DNA from 2 places in the Pseudoalteromonas sp. Ld19 genome. Region 1 is predicted to be linked to the other one. Evidence: predicted binding sites of a transcription regulator. Region 1 holds the regulator's gene; the other holds the start of a gene.

What was found. The regulator ArgR, encoded in region 1, controls arginine synthesis, uptake and breakdown. The targets are predictions, from matches to a motif close to ANTGAATANNTATTCANT.
Region 2: the regulator ArgR is predicted to act here: its motif matches at 1,177-1,194, upstream of gltB (glutamate synthase large subunit).

Annotation. Positions count from the first base shown of each region.
Region 1 covers NZ_JBISHA010000022.1:191,233-194,848, forward strand. The annotation lists gene ispB (octaprenyl diphosphate synthase) at 1-857, shown strand, start outside; gene mdh (malate dehydrogenase) at 931-1,863, opposite strand; gene ACJJVZ_RS17750 (hypothetical protein) at 1,898-2,083, shown strand; gene argR (transcriptional regulator ArgR) at 2,089-2,556, shown strand; gene ACJJVZ_RS17760 (Dyp-type peroxidase) at 2,731-3,616, opposite strand, start outside.
Region 2 covers NZ_JBISHA010000021.1:224,039-227,654, reverse strand. The annotation lists gene ACJJVZ_RS12945 (efflux RND transporter periplasmic adaptor subunit) at 1-186, opposite strand, end outside; gene gltB (glutamate synthase large subunit) at 1,296-3,616, shown strand, end outside.

The DNA.
Region 1 (3,616 bases):
TAGTTAATAGTGGCGGCAAGCGTGTTCGTCCAATGTTAGCTATTTTAGCAGCCAAAGCACTCGGTTATCAGGGTAAAGATCATATAACGCTTGCGACAATTGTTGAGTTTATTCATACAGCAACGCTATTACATGATGATGTTGTAGATGAATCAAACTTGCGTCGTGGCACGCCTACTGCAAATGCTGAATTTGGCAATGCTGCGAGCGTACTTGTAGGTGATTTTATTTATACTCGCTCATTTCAGCTAATGGTTGGCCTAGGCAAAATGCAAATTATGCAAATACTTGCCGATGCAACCAATATAATTGCTGAGGGTGAAGTACTGCAATTAATGAACTGTAATGACCCAGATACAACTGAAGCTAGCTATATGCAGGTTATTTACTCTAAAACAGCTAAGTTGTTTGAAGCAGCCACCGGCCTTGCTGCGATCATTACAGAGCAAGATCAAGCTACGCTTGATGCACTAAACCTATACGGTATGCATTTAGGCACCGCGTTTCAGTTAGTAGATGATGTACTCGATTACAACGCAGATGCCGACCAATTAGGTAAAAACATTGGCGATGATTTAGCTGAAGGTAAGCCAACGCTTCCGCTTATTTATGCTATGCAGCACGGTAATGAGCAACAAACACAACTCATTCGTGATGCAATAGAACACAGTAATGGCATGGATCATTTAGAAGAAATTTTATCTGCACTTAAACAAACCAACGCGCTAGAATTTACAATGCAAAAAGCAGAGCTTGAAGCTGACAAAGCCATTACGTGTTTAGACTTTTTAGCTGAGTCTGACTATAAGCAAGCTCTCATAAGCCTTGCCCGAATTGCGGTTAATCGCGACCACTAGTTACACAGTGTGAACTTAATTCTGAGCAAAAAAAAGCCTGCAAATGCAGGCTTTTTTTTGCTCAAACCGGCTATTACGCCATGAAATCAACACCTTCTTTGATGTCTTTTTTCAGTGTTTCAAGCATGTCATTTTTTGCTTTTGTTTCAAATGCGCTTAGTTCGCCGTAAGAAAGGATTTCTTCTACGCCGTTTTTACCTAAACGTACTGGGTGTGCAAAGTACTCTGCATCACCATTTTCAACAGCAACGTACGCGTAATCTACAACTTCCTCACCCTGTAGGCCTTTAACTAAAGACATACAAAAACGAGCAGCAGCAGCGCCCATAGATAACGTAGCTGAACCACCGCCTGCTTTAGCATTTACAACTTCAGTACCTGCATTTTGGATACGTGGAGTAAGTGCAGCAACCTCTTCATCAGTGAAAGAAACACCTTCAACTTGAGAAAGTAGAGGCAGGATAGTTGTGCCAGAGTGACCACCAATTACTGGTACTTTCACTGTTGCTACGTCTACGCCTTTTAGCTCAGCAACAAATGCTTCTGAACGAATAACGTCAAGCGTAGTAATACCGAATACGCGTTTAGCGTCGTAAGTACCCGCTTTTTTGAATACTTCAGCAACAATTGGAACGGTGCCGTTTACTGGGTTAGTAATAATACCAACTAACGCTTTAGGACAGCTAGCAACAATGCCTTCTGCTAACGTTTTGATGATACCAGCATTCACATTAAATAAATCAGCACGGTCCATGCCTGGTTTACGTGGCATACCCGCTGGAATAAGAACGATGTCAGAGCCTTCAAGCGCTTTGTTTAGTTCATCTGCGCCAAAACCTGCTACTTTAACATCTGTTGGGATGTGAGAAAGGTCAACCGCAACACCTGGTACTACTGGTGCAACATCATAAAGTGATAATTCAGAGCCAGCTGGCAAGCCTGTTTTTAATAATAAAGACAATGCTTGGCCGATACCGCCTGCAGCACCTAATACAGCAACTTTCATTGGAATTCTCCGTCATTTGAGGTAGGAAATATTTGTGGCTCTTAAGATAATGAAATTAGCGACTAAAAACAAATTTATCCTGTGTATTTCAGGTATATTTTCGACCATAGTTGTAAACTTTATTGGTTTATCGCATCAAACTGGCAAGTTAACTAAACAACTACTGCATAATTATTCATTATTGTGTAGAATTTACGACATAAATAACAAAAATGAATAAAGACTATGCAACCGCAAGATAAACAAGAAGCACTGGTAAAAGCATTTAAATCACTTTTAAAAGAAGAGAATTTTGGCTCTCAAGGCGAAATAGTTGACGCGTTAAAAGAGCAAGGTTTTGATAATATCAGCCAAAGCAAAGTATCTCGGATGCTAAGTAAGTTTGGTGCGGTACGTACACGTAACGCTAAACAAGAAATGGTCTACTGTTTACCTGCAGAAATGGGCGTTCCCACGGCAAAGAGCCCATTACGCCAATTAGTAATCGACATTATGCACAACGAAATGATGATCATTATTCGCACAAGCCCAGGGGCTGCTCAACTTATTGCGCGTTTACTCGATTCGTTAGGTAAAGCAGATGGCGTGCTAGGGACCATTGCAGGCGACGATACAATATTCATTGCACCTGCAAAAATATCTGAAATAGACGTCACACTAGAGCGCGTAAGACTATTATTCGATAACGTTTAATACCAACCGGTTTATATATGGGGTCTATTTAACGATAAGGAAATTGCGCTATAACTAGGCAAAGATTTTTATATCTAGTTGCTCTAAATAAAAAATTTTTAACAACGTTATAGAGTGATTTAATTCGTTAACTTGTTCAGATATTTATGCCGGTTGGTATAACAAGCTAAAAAATTAAAGCTGCTTTAAAAATCCTATAGAGGGTGCAAAAAAAGCAGAACCCATGTCGGCTTGAGTGAAATCAAGCCACTGATCATAACACTCTTTCTCACCTAAACGGCTTTTCAGTACTTTTTCAAATGCTGTTCCTGTCGAGGCGCAGGAAATAGATAACATCCCTTGCTCGTAAACATCACCGTAAGGCATGCTCTGATTTAATAATAGCGGTTGCCCGCTTTCGTCTTTTAGCTCGCTACGCACAGCATGAGAGGTTTCTACAGTAGGTGTAATAAGCGTATTATCAAGACGCGTACGCCCCATTATTTGCTCTTGCTCACTCAATGATAAGTGCTGCCACATTGTTAAATCGTGCTTATAACGCTGTACATGAATATAGCTGCCTTGATCTTCAAAGCTCCCCTGTTTATTTACCAAGGCCGTAGCACGTTTCTTTCTTCCAAGGGCTGTGTCGCCTCCATAAATGAAGCCGTTAAAATCTCGGCCATCCAAAAACCGAAAATTACGAATTTGCTCCACCAGCTCAACATCGGGGGCAAATAATTTTAAAATTTGCAGTGCAAATAAATGATTAACGTCTTCTCGGTCTGAGCGTATTTGTACAAATAAATCACACGGCTGCACGCTCATATGATGATCGCTGTGATTTATATTAGGAAAACTCTGTAATTCACTTGGGATATATTCAGGCAAGATATGCGGCCAGTACTGTGCGCCGATAGCAAGCATGCATGACAGCATTGATTCAGAAAATTGGTCGCTAAACTCTTCTTCTATTGCACTAACTTGCTTTAGTTTTGCGCGCAGAGACTCATCTTGGCCATCAAACACATTAAAAAATAAATGCAAACCGTGTAAGTTTGCCTCAGCACAAATCCCCGAC
Region 2 (3,616 bases), on a different contig from region 1:
TTTTACTTGAACCACTGCAATTTGTAATTTTGCGCGACTAATTGATGTGTCTGCACCGTTGCCTGCCATTAGAGTTTGAATACACACAAAACCGATTAGCAAGCTAATCACACTAGCAATGATGTATTTTTTATAATTAATAGCTGCTTTTACCTGGACGTCTTGTGCACTCGTGTCTTTAATCATCATAAATCCTATTTTGTATACTTTTCGCAAAGCAGCACAACCGTCGCGCAGCATATAGCGGCGATAGGTGATACCAAAAATAAACTGAGGGTAAACATAGTTATTCCAATTAGCGAATCTATGGTGTTCTATACCAGTAATATGCCAACATTTAAGAGTTTGAAATATAATAGATTTTTTTATTTACGAGATTGTTAATATGTACGCGGACATAAATAGTGTCCGCTGCGGACAGTTTGGTAAATAAAAATCCACTATTAAAAGACTAGGGCGTGTTGACCTTTGTAGATTGAAATTCGTTCAATCTAGGGGCTATTTAATCGCGGCGCGAGGTTTGTAACCGAGTGGGCTAAGTAAAAACCGAGCAACAAAGAGTAAATAGCTCCTAGGAAGAACCCTTTGGGCAGCACCTGTTTGTCATTAATGCTACGTTATCGCCCATTTATGGGGAATAACCACACACCATAGGCTCTGCCTTGCCTAAATACCAAACAGACTGCTGCAAATTTAATCTTGAAAGATCAACAGACCCTAAAATGCCACACAAATTAATAACTAACCTGAGCTCTAGTTAAGAGATTTACTAACGAATTGAATCATGGTGATATTTAAATTTATTTTCTCTAGCCAGTGATTTTCAGTAAATTAAACGCAGTTAGCGCTGAAAATAGCTGCTCGAGATAGATTTATTATCCAGAGTTCAGGTTAACTATACTAATTACAAGTAAATAAGAGAGATGTTAAGTCGTAAAGTGATGCAAATACCATAAAACTATCTAAATGTTAATTGTATTCGATAAGTTATATTGAATATTTATTCACTGAATGGCTGGTTTACGCTTACGTAAACTGACGCTTTTTGTTTGCCTGTTTTTACAAAATGTTAAACTTGACACCAGTGTCATGAAAAAATAACCGCCAAAATACAGCTAAATGTTAAAAAAATAGATGTAAAAGAAATCTTGCCATCAAGTGAGAAATATTCAAGAATGTGAATATGTATTCAAAATGCTATTGACTCTATTTAAGATAGAGGCTAGTTTTGACCGGCTGTTAGCAAATCGTCGAGCAGTTCATTCACGCTAACAGTGCAGCAAGGGGAGGGGTCTATGTTATATGACTCAAAGTTAGAAAAAGAAAATTGTGGTTTTGGCTTAATTGCCCAAGTTAATGGTCAGGCTAGTCATCGGCTTATTCGCACCGCGATTACGGGGCTTGATCGTATGCAGCACCGTGGCGGTATTTCTGCTGACGGTAAAACAGGTGATGGCTGCGGTTTATTATTGCAAAAGCCAGACAGTTTTTTTCGTGCTATTGCTGGTGAGCACAACTGGCATTTAGGTAAGAATTATGCTGTGGGTATGATTTTTTTAAATTCAGATCCCGTTTTAGCACAGACTGCAAAAAAAATACTTAGTGAAGAATTAGAAAAAGAAACGCTAAATATTTTAGGTTGGCGTGTAGTACCAACTGACCCATCAATGCTGGGTCCTATTGCTGTACAGCAATTACCTGGTTTTGAACAAATTTTTGTTAGCGCGCCAGAAGGTTGGCGCTCTAAAGATTTAGAGCGTCGCTTATACATAGCGCGCCGCCGTGCTGAAAAGCGCATTGTTGATGACGAAGCTTTTTATATCGCAAGTCTATCTGGTTTGGTAACTATCTATAAAGGCTTAATGATGCCTGCAGATTTACCTAATTTTTATCTAGATTTAGCTGATATTAGAATGACCAGTGCGATTTGTGTTTTTCATCAGCGTTTTTCTACTAATACTCAGCCGCGTTGGCCTTTAGCTCAACCTTTTCGCTATTTAGCACACAATGGTGAAATTAATACTATTGAAGGTAACCGCCAGTGGGCACGCGCACGTTCGTATAAGTTTGCGTCACCGCTTATTCCTGATTTACAAAGCGCAGCGCCGTTTGTAAACGAAACCGGTTCTGATTCATCAAGCCTAGATAACATGCTTGAGTTGTTTTTAGCTGGTGGCATGGATTTATTCCGTGCTATGCGCATGCTTGTGCCCCCTGCGTGGCAGAAAAACCGTGCAATGGATGAAGATTTACGTGCATTTTATGATTTTAACTCGATGCACATGGAACCATGGGATGGCCCAGCGGGTATTGTTATGTCGGATGGCCGCTTTGCAGCCTGTAACTTAGACCGAAATGGACTGCGCCCCGCGCGTTATGTAATTACACAAGATGGCTTTATTACCCTTGCATCAGAAGTGGGTATTTGGGATTACACAGCCGATGAAGTGGTAGAGAAAGGCCGCGTAGGACCAGGCGAACTGTTAGTTATAGATACTAAGCTTGGCAAAATTTGGCACTCTGATGAAATCGATCAAGATTTGAAATCTCGTCATCCTTATAAGTCATGGCTTGAAGAAAATGTTAAACGCCTTACTCCGTTTGAAGAACTTACAGAGCAAGATGCGGGTAATCGCTCGTTTGATGATCAAACACTGGCTAAATACCAAAAAATGTTTGGTTATACCAACGAAGAGCTTGATAGCGTTATTCGCGTAATGGGTGAAAACGGCCAAGAAGCCACAGGCTCTATGGGTGACGACACGCCATTTGCTGTGCTTAGTGAAGGGCATCGCTCGCTGTATGATTACTTCCGCCAAAAATTTGCGCAAGTAACAAATCCACCAATCGACCCACTTCGAGAAAATCATGTAATGTCGCTGGCAACGTGTATTGGAAGTGAACAAAACGTATTTAACGAAACGACCGGCCATGCCAAGCGCCTACAATTTGATACACCCATTTTAATGTACGCAGACATGCAGCAATTACTTAATGCCGATGAAGCGCATTACAGTTACTGTAAAATTGATATTACCTACACAGTTGACGAAGGCCTAGAAAAAGCAGTGTCGCGAATTTGTGATATTGCTCAGAAAAAAGCAGCGTCTGGCTGTATTATGCTGGTACTAACGGACCGTAACTTTGATGATATAAATTTACCTATTCCAGCTGCTATGGCTGTGGGCGCTGTTCAAAATCGCCTCGTTGATAATAATCTTCGCTGTGAATCAAATATTATTATTGAAACCGGTAGCGTGCGTGATGCGCACCAGTTTGCTGTGTTATTAGGTTTTGGTGCAACGGCAATTTACCCGTACCTTGCATATGAGTCGTTAGTTGCAATGAGCGACAGCAAAATTATTAATAAATCGTACTGTGAGGTTACTCTTGCTTACCGTAAAGCCATTAATAAAGGCTTGTACAAAATTATGTCTAAAATGGGCATAAGTACCGTGGCTTCTTATCGTTGTTCAATGTTGTTTGAAGCAGTGGGTCTATCTGATGCCATTGTTGACATGTGCTTTAAAGGTGTGGCAAGTCGCATACAAGGTGCATGCTTTACTGACTTTGATGACGATCAGCAAAGTTTACACAAACTTGCTTTAAGTAAGCG